Regions from separate parts of the Streptomyces sp. NPDC059740 genome, predicted to be linked through region 1. Evidence: predicted binding sites of a transcription regulator. Region 1 holds the regulator's gene; each other region holds the start of a gene.
What was found. Region 1 encodes HrcA, which represses chaperone genes, less so after heat shock. Its sites were predicted from a motif close to TTNGCACTCNGNNNNNCNGAGTGCNAA; they were not measured.
Positions count from the first base shown of each region.

Region 2: groES (co-chaperone GroES) is a predicted target of HrcA. The motif match lies at 3,464-3,490, and genes of this name have one in related genera.
Region 3: groL (chaperonin GroEL) is a predicted target of HrcA. The motif match lies at 1,515-1,541, and genes of this name have one in related genera.
Region 4: ACFV3R_RS16135 (FmdB family zinc ribbon protein) is a predicted target of HrcA. The motif match lies at 1,729-1,755, and genes of this name have one in related genera.

Region 1 covers NZ_JBHWGP010000002.1:24,892-30,129, forward strand. The annotation lists gene ACFV3R_RS02965 (16S rRNA (uracil(1498)-N(3))-methyltransferase) at 1-285, opposite strand, end outside; gene ACFV3R_RS02970 (NAD(P)H-dependent flavin oxidoreductase) at 282-1,421, opposite strand; gene dnaJ (molecular chaperone DnaJ) at 1,562-2,698, opposite strand; gene hrcA (heat-inducible transcriptional repressor HrcA) at 2,699-3,715, opposite strand; gene ACFV3R_RS02985 (MBL fold metallo-hydrolase) at 4,024-4,782, shown strand; gene ACFV3R_RS02990 (DUF3097 domain-containing protein) at 4,811-5,238, shown strand, end outside.
Region 2 covers NZ_JBHWGP010000004.1:153,736-158,973, reverse strand. The annotation lists gene ACFV3R_RS07340 (lytic polysaccharide monooxygenase) at 1-193, shown strand, start outside; gene ACFV3R_RS07335 (DUF5133 domain-containing protein) at 330-515, opposite strand; gene ACFV3R_RS07330 (CBS domain-containing protein) at 628-1,041, opposite strand; gene groL (chaperonin GroEL) at 1,275-2,900, opposite strand; gene groES (co-chaperone GroES) at 3,009-3,317, opposite strand; gene ACFV3R_RS07315 (FtsW/RodA/SpoVE family cell cycle protein) at 3,584-4,960, opposite strand; gene ACFV3R_RS07310 (methyltransferase domain-containing protein) at 5,176-5,238, shown strand, end outside.
Region 3 covers NZ_JBHWGP010000011.1:35,491-40,728, forward strand. The annotation lists gene thrC (threonine synthase) at 1-116, shown strand, start outside; gene ACFV3R_RS15650 (MoaD/ThiS family protein) at 205-483, shown strand; gene ACFV3R_RS15655 (cold-shock protein) at 978-1,181, shown strand; gene groL (chaperonin GroEL) at 1,731-3,353, shown strand; gene ACFV3R_RS15665 (hypothetical protein) at 3,586-4,647, shown strand; gene ACFV3R_RS15670 (hypothetical protein) at 4,739-4,987, shown strand; gene ACFV3R_RS15675 (questin oxidase family protein) at 5,169-5,238, opposite strand, start outside.
Region 4 covers NZ_JBHWGP010000011.1:157,206-162,443, forward strand. The annotation lists gene ACFV3R_RS16130 (S-methyl-5'-thioadenosine phosphorylase) at 263-1,096, opposite strand; gene ACFV3R_RS16135 (FmdB family zinc ribbon protein) at 1,347-1,718, opposite strand; gene ACFV3R_RS16140 (potassium/proton antiporter) at 1,930-3,609, opposite strand; gene ACFV3R_RS16145 (penicillin acylase family protein) at 3,885-5,238, shown strand, end outside.

The sequences.
Region 1 (5,238 bases):
TTCGCCGCGGTCGCCCTTGGGGAGCGCCTGGACGACGGTGATGCGCGGGGCCGGCGCCTCCTCGGTACGGACCGCGGTGACCTCGACGTCCAGGTGGTCCTTGCCGGAGACGGCGGTGACGGTGCCGTGGACGCCGGTGCCCGCGCCGTCGGTGAGGACGAGCTCCTCCCCCACGCGCAGCCTGCGCACCGACACCGCGTGCCGGCCCTCGGGCCCGTCCAGGGAGACGGTGGCGCCGGGCCGGGCGGCGGCGAGGCCCTCGGCGAGGAAGACGGGGGCGGTCACGGGCGGTGGGCGGTGTCGCGGGCGGAGAACGGCGCGCCGGGGAGCCCGGCGGCCGGCTGCGGGGCGCGGCCGGCGAGGGCTTCGCGGGCCGCTGCCAGTTCGCCGGCGAGGGTGCGCACCAACTGCCCGGCCGGCAGCTTGCGGATCTGCCGGAACCCCTGGCCCGCCCAGAGGTGGAGCCCGTCGGCGTCACCGGCCTTCGCGGCGGCCTTGCGCAGCGGGGAGGTCAGGTAGTGGACGGCCGGGTAGGCGGCGGGCGCGTGGTCGCTGTGCTCGGTGAGGAAGCGGTTGGCCAGGCCGCGGGCCGGCCGGCCGGAGAAGGCGCGGGTCATGGCCGTGCGGGTGTAGGCCGGGTTGGTCAGGGCCTGCTGGTGGGTCGCGCTGGCGCCCGACTCGGGGCAGAGCAGGAACGCCGTGCCGAGCTGGCCCATGTCCGCACCGGCGGCCAGCACCGCCGCGATCTGGGCGCCGCGCATCAGGCCGCCCGCCGCGATGATCGGGAGCTGCACCGTCTCGCGGACCTGCGCGACCAGGGAGAGCAGGCCCAGCGGGGAGCCGGTGCCGTCCTCGGCCGGGTCGTCGGTGTGCGTGCCGCGGTGGCCGCCGGCCTCGAAGCCCTGGACGCAGACGGCGTCCGCGCCGGACCACTGGGCGGCGCGCGCCTCGGCGGGCGAGGTGACGGTCACCACGGTGCGGGTGCCGGCCTCGGCCAAGGCGTCCAGGACCGCGCGGGAGGGGCAGCCGAAGGTGAAGGAGACCACGGGGACGCGCTCCTGGAGGAGGGCGTCGACCTTGGCCTCGTAGGCGTCGTCGGTGGAGCCGTCCGGGTCGCCGAACTCGACGCCCAGGCGGGCCGCTTCGGGGGCCAGCCGGTCGCGGTAGGCGGCGACCGCGTCGGCCGCGCCGCCGGCGGAGGGCTGCGGCATGAAGAGGTTGACGCCGAAGGCGGCGGTCGTGCGGCCCCGCAGCTCGCGGATCTCCTCGCGCATGGCGTCGACGCTCTTGTAGCCGGCGGCCAGGTGCCCCAGTCCGCCCGCCTCGCCGACGGCGGCGGCCAGTTCGGGCCCGGAGGGCCCGCCGGCCATGGGGGCCTGCACGATCGGGTGGCGGCACAGATCGGTGAGCGCGAGAGGCATGTGCGTATCGTGTCACGCCCGCTGCGGCGCACCGAGTCGACGGCGGTGCCGCGTAGATCACATCGCACCGGCGCGCCGGCCGCCCGGGGTCCTCGTGGCGAGGGTCCCGGGCGGCGCGTTCGTCCGTGCGGTGGGCGGCGTCAGCGGCCGTTGAAGGCGTCCTTCAGCCGCGAGAAGAGGCCCTGCTGCCCCGGTTGGAACTGGCCGGTGGGCCGCTCCTCACCCCGCAGCTTGGCCAGGCGGCGCAGCAGCTCCTCCTGCTCGGCGTCCAGCTTGCTCGGGGTCTGCACCTCCACGTGGACGATCAGGTCGCCCCGGCCGCCGCCGCGCAGGTGCGTGACACCGTGCTGGTGCAGCGGGATCGACTGGCCGGACTGGGTGCCGGGCCGCACGTCGACGTCCTTCATGCCGTCCAGCGTCTCCAGCGGGCACTTGGTGCCCAGGGCCGCCGCCGTCATGGGGATGGTGACCGTGCAGTGCAGGTCGTCACCGCGCCGCTGGAAGACGGGGTGGGCCGTCTCGTGGATCTCGACGTAGAGGTCGCCGGCCGGGCCGCCGCCGGGGCCGACCTCGCCCTCCCCGGCGAGCTGGATGCGGGTGCCGTTGTCCACACCCGCCGGGATCTTCACCGTCAGCGTGTGACGGGAGCGGACCCGGCCGTCGCCGGCGCACTCCGGGCAGGGCGTGGGCACGATCGTGCCGAAGCCCTGGCACTGCGGGCAGGGCCGCGAGGTCATGACCTGGCCGAGGAAGGACCGGGTGACCTGGGAGACCTCGCCCCGGCCGCGGCACATGTCGCAGGTCTGCGCGGAGGTGCCGGGGGCGGCGCCCTCACCACTGCAGGTGGTGCAGACCACGGCGGTGTCGACCTGGATGTCCTTCGTGGTGCCGAAGGCGGCCTCGTGCAGCTCGATGTCGAGCCGGATCATGGCGTCCTGGCCGCGGCGGGTGCGGGATCGCGGGCCGCGCTGCTGGGACGTGCCGAAGAAGGCGTCCATGATGTCGGAGAAGTTGCCGAAGCCGCCGGCGCCGAAGCCGCCCGCGCCTCCGCCGCCGTTCTGCGACAGGGGGTCGCCGCCGAGGTCGTAGACCTGCTTCTTCTGCGGGTCCGACAACACCTCGTAGGCGGCGTTGATCTCCTTGAACCGCTCCTGGGTCTTGGGGTCCGGATTCACGTCCGGGTGCAGCTCACGCGCCAGCCGCCGGAAAGCCTTCTTGATCTCGTCCTGCGAGGCGTCGCGCCGGACGCCCAGGACCGTGTAGTAATCCGTGGCCACTTACGACTCCGCCAGGATCTGTCCGACGTAACGTGCCACTGCGCGTACCGCTCCCATCGTTCCGGGGTAGTCCATGCGGGTCGGTCCGACCACACCGAGTTTGGCGACCGCCTCGTCGCCCGAACCGTAGCCGACCGCCACGACGGACGTGGAAGTCAGTCCCTCGTGAGCGTTCTCATGTCCGATGCGGACGGTCATGCCGGGGTCCTTCGCCTCACCGAGGAGCTTGAGCAGCACGACCTGCTCCTCCAACGCCTCCAGCACCGGCCGGATGGTCAGGGGGAAGTCGTGCCCGAAACGCGTCAGATTGGCGGTGCCGCCGATCATCAGCCGTTCCTCGGTCTCCTCCACCAGGGTCTCCAGGAGGACGGAGAGGACCGTCGAGACGGTACCCCGATCCTCCGCCTCGAACGAGTCCGGGAGGTCCTGCACGAGCTGGGGGACGTCGGTGAAGCGGCGACCCACCACCCGGCTGTTCAGCCGGGCCCGCAGGTCCGCCAGCGAGGCCTCGCCGAACGGCGCCGGGCAGTCGACCATACGCTGTTCGACCCGTCCGGTGTCCGTGATCAGCACGAGCATCAGGCGGGCCGGGGCCAGCGACAGCAGCTCGACGTGGCGGACGGTGGAGCGGGTCAGCGAGGGGTACTGCACGACGGCGACCTGCCGCGTCAACTGTGCCAGCAACCGGACGGTGCGGGCCACCACGTCGTCGAGGTCGACCGCGCCGGCCAGGAAGTTCTGGATGGCGCGCCGCTCGGGCGAGGTCATCGGCTTGACGCCGGCCAGCTTGTCGACGAAGAGCCGGTACCCCTTGTCCGTGGGGATGCGCCCGGCGCTGGTGTGGGGCTGCGCGATGTAGCCCTCCTCCTCCAGCACCGACATGTCGTTGCGCACCGTGGCCGGGGACACGCCCAGACTGTGCCGCTCGGTGAGGGCCTTGGAACCGACCGGCTCCTGGGTGCCGACGTAGTCCTGGACGATGGCACGCAGCACCTCGAGCCTGCGCTCACTCAGCATCCCGCGCACCTCCGCTCCGGCCTGGACCTCTGTCGTGGTTTCACCGTTCCTGGCACTCCTTCCATCCGAGTGCCAGACCCCGACCCAGTGTACGGCCGGAGTACACAGGCAGGGCAAGGGCGCCGACGTTCGCGCCCGGGCGGGAGAGCGACCGGGGCAGCGGCCCGCTGAGGCCCGCCCCCGCGCGGCGCCCGGTCGGGCGCGGGCCGACACCCTAGCGTGCGGCCGGCCCCGGTCGGGACCGCCCGTGCCCGGGCCGTGCGGCGCGGGCCTTCGGTCCACGGCGCTCCCGGCGTTAGCGTCGCCCCATGCGGACCACGTGGGAAGAGGCCGGTTGGGAACGGATCGGTGACGGAGTGGGCAGGCGACGGCTGCCCGGCTGGGACGAGACGGTGGGCGCCGTGGCCGGCGCCACCGGGCTCCTGGTGGTGGACGCCGGCGCCACCCTCGCCGAGGGCGGCGCGCTGGCCCACCAGGTGACGGCGATCGTCGGCGGCCCGGTGACGCACCTCGCCCTCACCCACCCCCACTTCGACCACGTGCTGGGCGCCGCGGCGTTCACCGGCGACCGGCCGCAGGACGCGGGCGGGGTGGCCGTGTACGCGGCGGTGGGGGCGGCGGAGGCGCTCAGCCACGGGCGGGAGGAGCTGCTGCGCGACGCGCGGGCGCACGGGATGCCGCACGAGGCGGTCGAGGAGGCCGCGGCGGCGCCCGTCGTCCCCGGCCACGGCGTGAGCGACACCCTCACCGTCGACCTCGGTGACCGTCAGGTGCTGCTGGCCAACGTCGGCCCGGGGCACACCGCGCACGATCTCGCCGTCGTCGTCCCGGAGCGGGAGGGGCACCCGGCGGTGGTGTTCTGCGGCGACCTCGTCGAGGAGTCGGGGGAGCCGCAGGCGGGCCCGGACGCGGTGCCCGCCCGGTGGCCGGCGGCCTTGGACCGGCTCCTGTCGCTGGGCGGTGAGCACGCCCACTACGTGCCGGGGCACGGGCGGGTGGTCGATGCCCGTTTCGTCCGTGAGCAACGTGACACCCTCGCACGGCGCTTCGGCGTGTCGCGGAGTTGACGCGCGCGCCGTTCCTATCGTCTGCCCCATGCGCAGCAGATCGTACGACGCCGACCTGACGCCGCCGTGGAAGAAGCGGCAGCCCGCCCCCGAGGTCGAGGCGGAACCGGACCTGGTCGTGGAGGAGGTCACCACGGGCTTCTGCGGTGCGGTCATCCGGTGCGAGAAGACCGCGCAGGGCCCGACGGTGACCCTGGAGGACCGTTTCGGCCGGCACCGCGTCTTCCCCCTGGAACCGCGGGGCTTCCTGCTGGAGGGCAGGGTCGTGACCCTGGTACGGCCCCGGGGGCGCACCGCCCCCACGGCACCGGCCCGCACCGCCTCGGGGTCGGTCGCCGTCCCGGGCGCGCGGGCCCGGGTGGCGCGCGCCGGGCGCATCTACGTCGAGGGACGGCACGACGCGGAGCTGGTGGAGCGGGTCTGGGGCGACGACCTGCGGGTCGAGGGCGTCGTCGT
Region 2 (5,238 bases), on a different contig from region 1:
GAGCACCGGCACCAGCCTCGACGCGGTGTGGAACGGCTCCCTCACGAAGAACGCCTCGGACGGGACGGTGACGGTGCGCAACGCGGACCAGAACCGGACCGTGCCACCGGACGGAGAGGTCACCTTCGGCTTCACCGCCCAGTCCGGCGGCGACAACTACCCGGCGGGCTCGATGAGTTGCACCAGCCCGTGACGAGCAGCCGTCCCTCCGTCCCGGCGGGCGGAGGGGCGGCGCCCCCCAGCTGGGCAGTGTCTTCACAGTCCCACCTGTCCGCACTTCGGGCGAACGACGCCACTGTGAAGGCACTGCGCAGGGCGCGGCGTTCGGCTCATCCTCCGTGGCGGCGGGCGGCGCGCAGCGCCTCCGAGACGTCCCGCGTCCCGGTCGCCACGCACAGGGTGTAGGTGACGTCGTCCATGCGCTGCTCCGCGTCGCCGCTCTCCGGCCGGCCGGCTCGCAACGACTCGTACTCCTCGATCAGTTCGCGCAGCAGCGCGGGATGTGCCATCACCATGGGTGGCTTCCTCTCAGGGTCGGGGGCGTCGGGCTACCGGGCCGTCCCCGCCCGCCGCGCCGGTGGTCGACCACGACGGTCGCGGACGCGGGCGGCGCCGGCTGCGGGCGCGTCAGCGCGACAGGGCCTCGACCAGGTCGCCGACCTGCGGGTCGGGCAGGGCACGGGCCACGTCGGCCTGCGCCACCATGCCGACCAGGCGGTGGCCGTCGATGACGGGCAGCCGGCGGACCTGGTGCTCGGTCATGGTGTGCATGATCTCGTCGGCGTCGTCGTCCGCCCCGATGGTGACGACCTCGCCCTGCGCCAGGGTGCCCGCCCTCTCCTCGGCGGGGTCCCGGTCCTCGCCGAGCACCTTCACGACGATGTCGCGGTCGGTCACCATGCCCTTGAGCCGGTCGTCGTTGCCGCAGATCGGCAGGGCTCCGACGCCCAGCTCGGCCATCATGTGGGCGGCGACCGAGAGGGACTGGTCCTCTCCCACGCAGTCGGCCTGGGGAGTCATGATCTCGCGCGCGGTGGTCATGTTCGAGCGCTCCGTACTTCGGGTGCGGGGGCACGCCTGAGGGCGGCCCCGTATGACCCGTCCCGGGTACCTGGGGGGCACGGCCTGAAACGTGCGCAACACACGAGGCCCGGGCCCCCGCGACGGGGGTCCGGGCCTCGTGCCGCACTCGGCGGCTGCTGCGCGCCGCGTCCGCTCGGCCAGGTGGGCTTCGGGGACGCGGCGTGGACTCCTCAGTGAGTCCTCAGCGGTCCCTAGTGGGAGTGGCCGTGACCGTGACCGGCCTCGGCGGCCTCCTCCTCTTCCTTCTTCTCGACGACCAGGGTCTCGGTCGTGAGCAGCAGGGAGGCGATGGAGGCGGCGTTCTCCAGGGCGGAGCGGGTGACCTTGACCGGGTCGATGACGCCGGCCTTGACCAGGTCGCCGTACTCGCCGGTGGCGGCGTTGTAGCCGTTGCCCTTCTCCAGCTCGGCGACCTTGGAGGTGATGACGTAGCCCTCCAGGCCGGCGTTCTCGGCGATCCAGCGCAGCGGCTCGACGGCGGCGCGGCGGACGACGGCGACACCGGTGGCCTCGTCGCCCTCCTTGCCGAGGTTGTCCTCCAGGACCTTCACGGCGTGGACGAGCGCGGAGCCACCACCGGAGACGATGCCCTCCTCGACCGCGGCGCGGGTCGCGGAGATGGCGTCCTCCAGACGGTGCTTCTTCTCCTTGAGCTCGACCTCGGTGGCCGCGCCGACGCGGATGACGCACACGCCGCCGGCGAGCTTGGCCAGGCGCTCCTGGAGCTTCTCGCGGTCCCAGTCGGAGTCGGTGTTCTCGATCTCCGCCTTGATCTGGGCGACGCGGCCCTGCACGTCCTCGGACTTGCCGCCACCGTCGACGATGGTGGTGTCGTCCTTGGTGACGGTCACGCGGCGGGCGGTGCCCAGCACGTCCAGACCGGCCTGGTCGAGCTTGAGGCCGACCTCCTCGGCGATGACGGTGGCGCCGGTGAGCGTCGCCATGTCGCCGAGCATCGCCTTGCGGCGGTCGCCGAAGCCGGGGGCCTTCACCGCGACGGCGTTGAAGGTGCCGCGGAGCTTGTTGACCACGAGGGTGGAGAGCGCCTCGCCCTCGACGTCCTCGGCGATGATCAGCAGCGGCTTGGAGGAGCCGGCCTGGATGACCTTCTCCAGCAGCGGCAGCAGGTCCTGGATGGAGGAGATCTTGCCCTGGTGGATCAGGATGTACGGGTCGTCGAGGACGGCCTCCATACGCTCCTGGTCGGTGACCATGTAGGGCGAGAGGTAGCCCTTGTCGAAGGCCATGCCCTCGGTGAAGTCCAGCTCCAGACCGAAGGTGTTGGACTCCTCGACGGTGATGACGCCGTCCTTGCCGACCTTGTCCATCGCCTCGGCGATGAGCTCGCCGACCTGCTTGTCCTGGGCGGACAGGGCGGCGACGGCGGCGATGTCGGACTTCTCGTCGATCGGGCGGGCCGTGGCGAGCAGGTCCTCGGAGACGGCCTTGACGGCGGCGTCGATGCCCTTCTTCAGGGCGGCCGGGGAGGCGCCGGCGGCGACGTTGCGCAGACCCTCACGGACCAGGGCCTGGGCCAGCACCGTGGCGGTGGTGGTGCCGTCACCCGCGATGTCGTTGGTCTTGGTCGCCACCTCCTTGACGAGCTGGGCGCCGAGGTTCTCGTAGGGGTCCTCGACCTCGACCTCACGGGCGATGGTGACGCCGTCGTTGGTGATGGTGGGGGCGCCGAACTTCTTGTCGATGACGACGTTGCGGCCCTTGGGGCCGATCGTCACCTTGACCGTGTCGGCAAGCTTGTTGACGCCGCGTTCGAGGGCGCGACGGGCGTCCTCGTCGAACTTCAGGATCTTCGCCATGAGATGTCTGTCCTTAGTCGTCTCTTCAAAGAGCTGCGCCCCGGACGCCCGGTGGTTCAGACACGGGGAGAGCCGGGGCGCAGATCAGCAAAAGCGGGGGTGAAGTGCTTACTTCTCGACGATCGCGAGGACGTCGCGAGCCGAGAGGACGAGGTACTCCTCGCCGCTGTACTTCACCTCGGTGCCGCCGTACTTGCTGTAGAGCACGACGTCGCCGACGGATACGTCGAGCGGAAGACGGTTGCCGTCCTCGAAGCGGCCCGGGCCGACGGCCAGGACGACGCCCTCCTGGGGCTTCTCCTTGGCAGTGTCCGGGATGACCAGGCCGGAAGCAGTGGTCTGCTCGGCGTCGAGCGGCTGGACCACGATGCGGTCCTCGAGCGGCTTGATGGCAACCTTGGTGCTGGCGGTCGTCACGATCCGACCTCCCCCTTCGGAGAGCTCACGGGGTTGACTGTCTGAGGTGGCGACCAGGTCGATCCGTCGTCGCGGGTGCCGGACCTGCCCGTCGCTGTGTTTGGCACTCCGTTGTGGAGAGTGCCAGTGGTGAGACTATGACGGGGTTAGCACTCGGTCAAGCTGACTGCTAAAGGTGGCGTGGCTCGCACCGTCCCGGGCGCCGTGCGCGCCGGCCCCCGCCCCCGTCACGGCTTGCGGCCCGTGGCCGTTGCGGGCCTGCGGGGTCAGTCCACGCCCAGGGGCAGGCGGCGGCGCTGTGCGGTGTCGCTGACCCGGATCAGCAGCGCGACCATCAGCCAGTTGGCGACGAGCGAGGAGCCGCCCTTGGCGAGGAAGGGCAGGGCCTTGCCGGTGAGCGGGATGAGTCCCGTCACGCCGCCGGTGACCACGAAGACCTGGAGGACGAGGGCGCCGGCCACCCCGGTGGCGAGCAGCTTGCCGAACGGGTCCCGGGTGATCAGGGCGGTCCGCAGCCCGCGTTCGGCGAGCAGGACGTAGAGCATCAGGACGACCGTCGTCCCGGCCAGGCCCAGCTCCTCCCCGACGGTGGTGAGGATGAAGTCCGACCGCCCGGCGAACTCGATGAGTTCGGGGTGCCCCTGCCCCAGCCCGGTGCCCGTCAGGCCGCCGCTGCCGAAGCTGAAGAGGGCGTGGGCGAGCTGGTCGGAGTTGAGGGCGGCGGGGCGGCGCTCGGCCGGCAGGAAGATCTCCATCGGGTGCAGCCAGGCCACCACCCGCCCTTTGACGTGCGGTTCCAGGGAGCCGACGGCGGTGGCGCCCACGGAGGCCAGGAACAGACCGCACACCACCCAGCTCGTCCGTTCCGTGGCCACGTACAGCATGATCACGAAGAGGCCGAAGAAGATCAGCGAGGTCCCCAGGTCCCGTTCGACGATCAGTACGAGCAGGGAGACCACCCACACCGCGACGATCGGCCCGAGCTGCCGGCCGGGGGGCAGCCGCATCCCCAGCACCCGCCTCCCCTCAAGCGCCAGCGCGTTGCGGTGCTGGGTGAGGTACCCGGCGAAGAAGACCGCGATCATGATCTTGACGAACTCGCCGGGCTGCACGGTGCCCAGCGGCCCCAGGTGGATCCAGCGCCGCGCGCCGAGGGTGTCGGCCGGGGAGAAGGCGGGCGCCGCCAGCAGGACCAGGGCGATGGCCATCGTCACGTACAGGTAGCGCTGGAGGCGGCGGTAGTCCCGCAGCACCACCAGCAGCACCACCGCCGCCACCGCCCCGACCCCGGACCACAGGAGCTGCTCGGGCGCCACCGCCGGCGAGTGGTAGGCCGCGGCGTAGGCCACGTCCAGCCGGCGCAGCAGGACGAGGCCGAGTCCGGTGAGCAGGACGGCGCACGGCAGGATCACCGGGTCGGCCCGCGGCGCGAGCCGGCGCACGGCGACGTGCGGCCCGTAGGCGAGCACGGCCACCGCCGCCGCGAACCAGGGCAGGTCGGCCGGGAGCCGGCCGTGCAGCGACAAGCCCGCATACGCGTCACCGAAGACGGTGAGCAGCAGGGCCAGGGCCAGCAGCCACGCCTCGCGGCGACGACGATCGGGGCTGCGGGTGAACGCGTCCCAGGTGAGCGTCTGTTCCACGGCGTCGACCTCGACCCGGCGGGCCCGTCGTGGCACGCCGATCGTCACGCGCTTCACGGTCCTCCCCCCGGGTCGGCCCCCCATCTTGCCGCACGGCCCGACACCGGCCCGACCTGTGGGTCAAGACGCGGTGACCGGTCGAACAGTTGCCGGGCCGCTGCGGGCTTGTTCCGGGCGCGCGGCGAGCGGGGACCGCCGGTTGCGAGAATGGGACGGTGAACGACCCAGCCCCCGGCGACGCCGCCGACCCCGCCCCCTCCCCGCCGGCCGCCTTCGAG
Region 3 (5,238 bases), on a different contig from region 1:
TCGTCCTCAACACCGGCGACGGGCTGAAGACGCTGGACGCCGTGGCGCCCACCACCGGCCCGACCGCGACGATCCGCCCCAGCCTGGACGCCTTCCGCGAGGCCGGCCTGGCCTGACGCGGGCCCCGGCCGGCCGCCCCCGGCCCCGCCCCGTCCCCTTTGCCACCCACCGACCCGGGCCCCGGGCCCGAGACTTGAGGCAGACATGAGCGTCACCGTCCGCATCCCGACCATCCTCCGCACCTACACCGGTGGCCAGGCCGAGGTCCCCGCCGACGGCGCGACCCTCTCGGAGGTCCTCGCGGACCTGGAGAAGAACCACAGCGGCATCGCCGCGCGCGTGCTGGACGACTCCGGCAAGCTCCGCCGTTTCGTCAACGTCTACGTCAACGACGACGACGTCCGCTTCGAGCAGGGCCTTGAGACCCCCACGCCCGAGGGTGCCGGCGTCTCCATCATCCCGGCGGTCGCCGGCGGCTGCTGAGCCACGCACCGCCCGACGGACCCGACACCGGCCGCCGCTCCTCCAGAGGGAGCGGCGGCCGGCTGCCGTGGGGGCGCGCGCACCGGGGTGCGCGGCGGGTGAGCGCGCCGGGGGGGGGTGGGATATGCGGAAGCGGTAATTCCGTACCGGGAATTAGCGTTAGAGTGGGCGCGGTTCCCGCATTGCGCGCAGGTCAAACGCGCATGACGAATCTCCGCGGCGGACACAAGATGTGTGCGTGGTTTGTCGGTTTGGTGTAGTTCGCCCGGACCGTATTGTGGCTGATTCCCTCTCTTTTTCGCTTATCGGTGTTTACCCTGGTCCGGATTTTTCGTCTGCTTGACCTGTTGCACTGGGCAGTTGTGCAGATACATTCAGCGGCGGTCGACGCGTTCCGGCGCACGCCCCCTCCTGCCGCCTGGCATCGGGGGTGAGGTCTGACCCGGGTCCGCGAAGTGCGGTCCTGCGTAGGGCCAGCAATAGGGGAGTAAGGAATGGCTCAGGGCACCGTCAAGTGGTTCAACGCGGAGAAGGGCTACGGCTTCATCGCGGTCGACGGTGGTGCGGATGTTTTCGTCCACTACAGCGCGATACAGATGGACGGCTACCGCACCCTCGAGGAAGGTCAGCGGGTCGAGTTCGAGATCTCGCAGGGCCAGAAGGGGCCGCAGGCGGACATGGTTCGCGTGGCCGGCTAGGGCGACGACCTCACAGCTGTCGCTGGGGCCCGCGCTCCCTCTCGGGGGAGCGCGGGCCCTTGTCCGTGTGTCCGCCGTTCCGGCGTCCGCCGTTCCGGCGTCCGCGTTCCGGTGGCCAGGTCCGGTGGCCAGGTCCGGTGGTGCCGCGTGCCGGGGTGCGGTGGTGGCCGGCGTCGGTGTCCGTGTCGCGAGGTCGGGGTGCGGTGGTGGCCGGTGAGTGGTCTGCGCCCCTTCACCCCGGCGACCTGCGCGGTTTCCGGGACGGCGGCGGTGGGTCGGGGCTTCGGGCCCGGGTGCCGGGCCGATGCCGCCCGTCCCGTCCGGTGGCCGCTCCTTGCACTCTCATGGCGAGAGTGCTAACTATTGCGTTAGCACTCTCCGAGTGAGAGTGACAGTAAGGACCGAGTCGGTGAGGTCCGGGAGCAGGTGGGACGGAACCACCAGCCTCCCAGATCGTCCGTCGCGGGCGCCAGCGCGGTCCGGAGTAATCCACCCTCCCCCAGACTCCGCGTCATGGGGGGACCCCCAGTCCTGGGAGGACCACTTCACATGGCCAAGATCATCGCGTTCGACGAGGAGGCACGGCGCGGTCTCGAGCGCGGGATGAACCAGCTCGCCGACGCCGTCAAGGTCACCCTCGGCCCCAAGGGCCGCAACGTCGTCCTCGAGAAGAAGTGGGGCGCCCCCACGATCACCAACGATGGTGTTTCCATCGCTAAGGAGATCGAGCTCGAGGACCCGTACGAGAAGATCGGTGCCGAGCTGGTCAAGGAGGTCGCGAAGAAGACGGACGACGTCGCCGGTGACGGCACGACGACCGCGACCGTCCTGGCCCAGGCACTGGTCAAGGAAGGCCTGCGCAACGTCGCCGCCGGCGCCAACCCGATGGCGCTCAAGCGCGGCATCGAGAAGGCCGTCGAGTCGGTCTCCGCCGCCCTGCTGGAGCAGGCGAAGGACGTCGAGACCAAGGAGCAGATCGCCTCCACCGCCTCGATCTCCGCCGCCGACACCCAGATCGGCGAGCTCATCGCCGAGGCGATGGACAAGGTCGGCAAGGAAGGCGTCATCACCGTCGAGGAGTCCCAGACCTTCGGTCTGGAGCTGGAGCTCACCGAGGGTATGCGCTTCGACAAGGGCTACATCTCGGCGTACTTCGCCACCGACATGGAGCGCATGGAGGCGTCGCTCGACGACCCCTACATCCTCATCGTCAACTCCAAGATCTCCGCGGTGAAGGACCTGCTCCCGCTGCTGGAGAAGGTCATGCAGTCCGGCAAGCCGCTGCTGATCATCGCCGAGGACGTCGAGGGCGAGGCCCTGTCGACCCTGGTCGTCAACAAGATCCGTGGCACCTTCAAGTCCGTCGCCGTCAAGGCCCCGGGCTTCGGTGACCGCCGCAAGGCCATGCTCGGCGACATCGCCATCCTCACCGGTGGCACCGTCATCTCCGAGGAGGTCGGCCTCAAGCTCGAGAACGCCGGTCTGGACCTCCTGGGCCGTGCCCGCAAGGTCGTCATCACCAAGGACGAGACCACCATCGTCGACGGTGCCGGCGACAGCGAGCAGGTCCAGGGCCGCGTCAACCAGATCCGCGCCGAGATCGAGAACAGCGACTCCGACTACGACCGCGAGAAGCTCCAGGAGCGCCTGGCGAAGCTGGCCGGCGGCGTGGCCGTCATCAAGGCCGGTGCCGCCACCGAGGTCGAGCTCAAGGAGCGCAAGCACCGCATCGAGGACGCCGTCCGCAACGCGAAGGCGGCCGTCGAGGAGGGCATCGTCGCCGGCGGTGGCGTGGCCCTGCTGCAGGCCTCCGCGGTCTTCGAGAAGCTGGAGCTGGAGGGCGACGAGGCCACCGGTGCCGCCGCTGTGAAGCTGGCCCTGGAGGCCCCGCTGAAGCAGATCGCCACCAACGCCGGCCTCGAGGGTGGCGTCATCGTGGAGAAGGTGCGCAACCTGACCCCGGGTCACGGCCTGAACGCCGCGACCGGCGAGTACGTCGACCTGGTCGCCGAGGGCATCATCGACCCGGCCAAGGTCACCCGCTCCGCGCTGCAGAACGCCGCCTCCATCGCGGCGCTGTTCCTCACCACCGAGGCCGTCATCGCCGACAAGCCGGAGAAGGCCGCTGCGCCGGCCGGCGGCGGCATGCCGGGCGGTGACATGGACTTCTGATCCCTCGAAGGATCGGAAGCTCCTGGAGCACCACGCAGGACGAACCGAGGGCGGCACCCCCACCGGGTGCCGCCCTCGGCGCGTTCGGGGCGCTCGTTCGGGCCGCTACGAGGGGCGGAGATGGCCGTTCCGGCACTCGAACGTCTACTCGGCGATCGGAAAATCCCTCTTACTGGTGAAGAGTCCGGCTATCGCATGCCTGAGCGACTCGAACACCCCTAACGTCGTCCACATGGTCACTTCAGCGCATGAGGCGATGCATCGGATCTTCCAGGAGGACCCGGGCATCTTCGCCCGCGCCTTCCGTCCCCTCGGCGTCCCCTTCCCGGAGCCTGTCGCCGCCACCGTCCTCACTCCCGACGTCACCGAGAACCGCCCCCTGGAACGGCGGATCGACACCCTGCTCCTCCTGGAGACGGGCGCAGAGGGCCCCGACGGGAAGCTCCTGCTCGCCGTCGAGTCGCAGGGCCGCAGGGACCCGGCCAAACCGAGCAGTTGGGCGTACTACTCGGCCTACCTGCGCGCCAAGTACGGACTGGACGTCGTCCTCCTGGTCGTCTGCCAGGACCGGGCCACGGCGCACTGGGCGGAGGGCCCCTTCTTCCTGGGCACTACCCACTGGCCCCTGCTCACCCTGCGGCCTCTCGTCCTCGGCCCGCACAACGTCCCGTTGCTCACCGACCCCGAAGCGATCGAGCGGGACATCCCGTTGGCCACCTTCTCCGCAATCACTCACCGTGGCGGACCGTGTCCGGATGAGATACTGAAGATGCTGTTCTCCGCGCATATGACCCTTGACGAGGAGACCTCTCACCTCTTCGTGGAAATCACCGAGCGCGGCCTGGGCGACTCCCCGGCCGCTGACATCTGGAGGAATCTGATGGCTCTCGACCTGGACTTCTTCACCTCGGACACCTCGATGCGGCTGCGCGAGGAAGGACGCGAGGAAGGACGCGAGGAAGGGCGCGAGGAAGGGCGCGAGGAAGGGCGCGAGGAAGGGCGTGCGTTGGAGGCCGCGGAGGTGTTGTTGCGGCTGTTGGATGTGCGGGGTTTGGAGGTGTCGGCGCAGGCACGGGAGCGGATCCGGTCCTGCGAGGACTTGGGCGTCCTGCACGGCTGGTTGGAGCGGGTGATCGAGGTCTCGTCGGTGGAGGAGTTGCTGGTCGAGTCTGCTGGGTCTGCTCGGACGGAGGGGGTCGCTGAGCCCGACGAGGCAGGACGGGTCGGTGCGTCGGGTGGTGGTGCGGGGGTGCCAGGGCCCAGGCTCGGTGGAGCGGTGGAGGTGCCCCGTTGAGCCCGGGTTGCTGCGACTGGGGCTGCCGGTGTGTCCGCGCCGTCGAGCTTGGTCTGGGCGGCTCTCCGGCGGGTGGGTTGGGGGGAATGTGATGGCTCTCGACCTGAGCTTCTTCACCTCGGACACCTCGATGCGGCTGCGCGAGGAAGGACGTGCGGAAGGGCGGGTGTGGGAGGTAGCGGACGCGGTGTTGCGGGTGCTGGCCGTGCGGGGGGTGGAGGTGTCGGCGCAGACGGAGGAGCGGGTGCGGTCCTGCAAGGAGTTGGAGGTCCTGCACGCTTGGCTGAAGCGGGCATTGGAGGTGTCCACCGCCGCGGAGTTGCTGGCCGAGTCTGTCTGAGCAGACCGCCTTGCTCGGCCCGTGTCCGTGCACTTCCGACTGCCCACCTGGTTCGGCCCCCCGGTGCGGAGGCGGGGCGCGGTCCGGAAGGGTCGGGGCCAGGAGGTCGGGTGGCGGGGCCGGACGGCGAACTGTGGCTCGCCCGCTCGTCGTTCAGCCGTCAGCCGTCAGCCGTCAGCCGTCAGCCGTCAGCCGGGATCAGCTGGGTGGCTCGCAGGGCTGCTGCGAGGGCTGCCGAGTCGCCGCTGCGC
Region 4 (5,238 bases), on a different contig from region 1:
CGGTCCGTCACCGGTCGCCCGCCGCGTGTCTCCCCAGACGATCCCGCAAGTCGTCCACCCGTGTGCGGCCCTGTGGACGGCAGCGCTGATGGGGACAACCTGTTCCCTCACACGAGCCACAGACAACAGAGGCGCCCCGGACAGCACACGGGTCACAGGCGGCAGGGGCCACGGGCAGCACTGGGCGGTGCAGGCAGCACAGGCGCCCCGGCGGCCTGGGACGTCCGGAGCGCCCGTCTCCCCGCGGACCCGCCGCTCCCGTTCAGGGCAGCGTGATGCCCAGGTCCAGCCCCTCGTGCGGCCGGGTGCACAGGCAGTCCCGGGCCGCGGCCCCGGGCAGAGCCGCCACCGCGTCGAACAGGACCTCCCGCAGCCGTCCGATGTTCTCCCCGAAGACGCGCAGCACCTCCTCGTGCGCCACGCCCTCACCCGTCTCCAGCCCGGCGTCGTGGTCGGTGACGAGGGTCAGCGAGGTGTAGCAGAGGGACAGTTCACGGGCGAGCACGGCCTCGGGGTGGCCCGTCATGCCCACCACGTCCCAGCCCTGTGCCGCATGCCAGCGGGACTCGGCGCGGGTGGAGAACCGGGGGCCCTCGACGACGACGAGGGTGCCGCCGTCCACCGCCTCCCAGCCCCGGCCGCGGGCCGCTCCGACGGCCGCCGCGCGCCCCACCGGGCAGTAGGGGTCGGCGAAAGTGGTGTGCACGACGTTCGGCAACGAGCCGTCGGCCAGGGGGATGCCGTCGAAGTAGGTCTGCACGCGCCCCTTGGTGCGGTCCACCAGCTGGTCAGGCACGAGGAGGGTGCCGGGCCCGTGCTCGGCGCGCAGCCCGCCCACCGCGCAGGGGCCCAGGACCTGCCGCACCCCCACGGAGCGCAGCGCCCACAGGTTGGCGCGGTAGTTGATCCGGTCGGGCGGCAGGTGGTGCCCGCGTCCGTGCCGCGGGACGAAGGCGACCCGCCGGCCCGCCACCTCCCCGAGGAAGAGGGAATCGCTGGGTTGTCCGTAGGGCGTCTCCACCGTGACCTCGGTCACGTCGTCGAGGAAGGAGTAGAACCCCGACCCGCCGATTACGCCGATCTCCGCGTCAGCCATGCGGCTCACCCTAACCAGCGAGGCCACCCGCCGGGCAGGCCCAGGACTTACCGGAAGGTGACGGACGCCCGGGCGGTGCCGCAGGCCGGCCGGTCACGGGCGCCGGACAGGGGCGCAGGCCCGCCGGCCACGGCCCGTGGCCCGGCCCGCCGCCCCGCCGCTGCGGGCCGCCGCAGGGCGCACACGCAACGGGACCCGCCCGGGCCAGGTGGTGGCGCCGGACGGGTCCCGGTGAGACGGAGGGCCGCTGTCAGGCGGCGGAGCTGCTCGTGGAGCTGGAGGAGCCCGTGGTGCTGGAGGTGGACTTGCTCTCCGAGCCGGAGGACTTCGAGGTGGAGCCCGCATCGCTCGACGAGGAGGTCGAGGAGCTGCTCGCAGCGGACGACCCGGCCGTGCTGGAGGAGCTGCCGGAGGTCGAGGAGCCGGCGGAGCTGCTGCTCGACGAGGAGCGGCTGTCGTTGCGGTAGAAGCCCGAGCCCTTGAAGACGATGCCGACCGCCGAGAAGACCTTCTTCAGGCGCCCCTGGCAGCTCGGGCACTCGGTCAACGAGTCGTCGGTGAACTTCTGGACGGCCTCAAGGCCTTCACCGCACTCGGTGCACTGGTACTGGTACGTCGGCACTGTCTTCCTCCTGGCACTCTCACTCGATGAGTGCTAACGACGCTCCATAGTGCAGTATTCCGGCGCGCGCGTCCACTGCGACGGGCCCACGGGTGACCGACTCCACGCCCGGACGGCCGCGGTCCGCCCCGCCTCCCGGCCTCCGGCGGCCGGTGGGCCCGCGGCGCCGCAGAGCCACCTGCGCGCCCCTCGTCCGGCCGCCCTCGCCGTGTCAGCCGGCACCCCGCCGGGGCCGCCTGCCCGCGCCCGCCACCTGGCCGCCGGCCCTCCCCGGCTGGTCGTCGGCGCCGAGCCAGCCCGCGAGCTTGCCGCCCTGCGAGACCGCCTGGAGCCGTCCTTCCGCCGCGTCGCGGACCTGGTCGGTGGCGACCACCAGGAGTTCGTCGCCGCGCCGCAGGATGTCGGTCGGGCCGGGCACGAAGCTGCGGTCGTCGCGCACCACCAGGGTGACCGCCGACCCCGGCGGCAACCGCAGTTCGCCCACCTCCACGCCGTGCATCCGCGACTTCTCGCCGATCGTGGTGGACAGCAGGTGGCCGCGGAGCCGCTCCAGCGGGGCCGACTCGATGCCGAGGTCGGCGGACTTCTCGGTCGTCACCCGCAGCCGCTTGGCCAGCCACGGCAGAGTGGGCCCCTGGATCAGCGTGTAGACCACGACCAGGACGAAGACGATGTTGAAGACGTGGTCGCTGCCGGGCAGGCCGGCCACCATCGGGATGGTCGCCAGGACGATCGGCACGGCCCCGCGCAGCCCCGCCCAGGACAGCAGGGTCTGCTCCCGCCACGGCGTCCGGAACGGCAGGAGCGCCACCAGCACCGAGGCGGGCCGGGCGACCAGCGTCAGCACCAGGCCGATGACCAGCGCCGGCACTGTGTCGTCCACCAGCTTGTGCGGCGTGACGAGCAGGCCGAGCAGGACGAACATGCCGATCTGGCCGAGCCAGCCGATGCCCTCGGCGAAACCCCGGGTCGCCGGGGCGTGCGGCAGCCGGGCGTTGCCGAGGATCATCGCCGCTAGGTAGACCGCGAGGAAGCCCGAGCCGTGGGCGAGCGCCGAGGTCGCGTACGCGCAGACGGTCAGCGCCATGACCGCGATCGGGTAGAGGCCCGAGGCGGGCAGCGCCACGTGCCGCATCCCCCAGGCCCCGAGCCACCCGATGGCCAGGCCGACGGCCGCGCCGATCGCCAACTCCAGCAGGATCTCGCCGAGCAGCACGTACCAGTGCCCGATGGCGCCCGCCTGCGAGAAGGTGACGACCAGGATGACGACGGGGGCGTCGTTGAAGCCGGACTCGGCCTCCAGCACGCCGGTCAGACTCTTGGGCAGCGGGACGTTGCGCAGGACGGAGAAGACGGCGGCGGCGTCCGTCGAGGAGACCACCGCGCCGATCAGCAGGGCGTTCTTCCACTCCAGGCCGGCCAGCCAGTGGGCGCCGGCGGCGGTGACGCCGACGCTCACCGCGACACCCACCGTGGAGAGCGTCGCGGCCCGGGGCAGACTCGGCCGGATGTCCTTCCACTTCGTACCGAGCCCGCCCTCGGCGAGGATGACGACGAGGGCCGCGTACCCCAGGGTCTGGGTCAGTGCGGCGTTGTCGAACCGGACGCCGAGGGCGTCCTGGCCTATGACGACGCCGATGCCGAGGTAGATGAGCAGGGTGGGGAGCCCGCTGCGGGAGGAGAGCCGAACCGCCGCGACCGCGACCAGAAGGACGAGTGAGCAGAACAGCAGGACTTCGTTGAGGCGGTCGACAGTCAGGGGCGGGGCTCCTTCCCGGTGGTTCTCCGGCCGACGCCGAGGCGGTGCCCGGTCGACGGTCGCGTCGAAGTATGGGTCAGTTCGCGCCGGTTCGGGACGGCTCGCCCGGACGGTGCCGCACGCTCCCCCCATCCGCCGTACGGCGGGGCGCCGTTCACGGCTCCCTCGGCGCCCGGTGCGGGGGGACGCTCACCGCCGTCCGGACTCCCCGGCCGTCGGCGAGAGGTGCGCAGGACTCCCGCGGGAGCGTCCCCGGGCCGCACATTCTTACCGTAGCTAGTTACTGACTCTAACAATTTACCATCCCTTGACCGCGGCGGAGGCGAGGACCGGCACCGCGTAGGGGTCGCTCGGCGGCTACGCCTATGGTTGCTCCAGCACTCCCACCCTGCCCTCGAAGGACAGAGATGCCCGCCAACAAGACCGGCACCACCCGCAAGAAGAAGGGGCGCCGCGCCCGCCTCGTCGTGATCACGGTCGTGCTGCTCCTGGTGGCGGGCGTCGGCTACGGGTCGTACTGGGGTGTCAGTACCGTCAGGGGCTCGTTCCCGCAGACCACGGGCTCGTTGAAGCTCCCGGGGCTGAGCAGCCCCGTCGAGGTGCAGCGGGACGGCAACGGCATCCCGCAGGTCTACGCCGACACCGACGAGGACCTCTTCCGGGCGCAGGGCTACGTCCAGGCGCAGGACCGCTTCTGGGAGATGGACGTCCGCCGCCACATGACGGCCGGACGCCTCTCGGAGATGTTCGGCAAGAGCCAGGTCGACACCGACGCGTTCCTGCGCACCCTGGGCTGGCACCGCGTCGCGCAGCAGGAGTACGACACCAAGCTCTCGGCCGCGACCAAGAGCTACCTGCGCTCCTACTCCGCCGGCGTCAACGCCTACCTGAAGGAGCACCAGGGCTCGGCCATCTCGCTGGAGTACGCCGAACTGGGCCTGTCCAACGACTACAAGCCGCAGAAGTGGACGCCGGTGGACTCGGTGGCCTGGCTCAAGGCCATGGCCTGGGACCTGCGCGGCAACATGCAGGACGAGATCGACCGGGCCCTGATGTCCAGCCGCTTCACCGCCAAGCAGATCGACCAGCTCTACCCCGACTACCCCTACAGCCGCCACAAGCCGATCGTCCAGAACGGCGCGGTCGACCCCGTCACCAAGGACTTCGACCCCAAGGCCGAGGCCGGACAGGGCACGCAGGGCGGCACCGGAACCGTCACCGAGGCGGCGCAGGGCCTGACGACCCAGCTCGCCTCCCTCTCCGGCACCCTCGACAAGGTGCCGGCGCTGCTCGGCCCGAGCGGCAACGGCATCGGCTCCAACTCCTGGGTGGTGTCCGGGAAGTACACCACCACCGGCAAGCCGCTGCTGGCCAACGACCCGCACCTGGCCCCGCAGCAGCCCTCGCTCTGGTACCAGATGGGCCTGCACTGCCGCACCCTGTCGGACAAGTGCCGCACCGACGCCTCCGGTTACACCTTCTCCGGCATGCCCGGCGTGATCATCGGCCACAACCAGGACATCTCCTGGGGCATGACCAACCTCGGTGCCGACGTCTCCGACCTCTACCTGGAGAAGATCACCGAGGACGGCTACCTGGAGGACGGCAAGCAGAAGGCGTTCACCACCCGCAAGGAGACCATCAAGGTCGCCGGCGGGCCCAGCCGCCACATCACCGTCCGCTCCACCGACAACGGGCCCATAGTCTCCGACCGCGACAGCGAGCTCGCCGACGTCGGCAGGAGCGCACCGGTCGGCAACT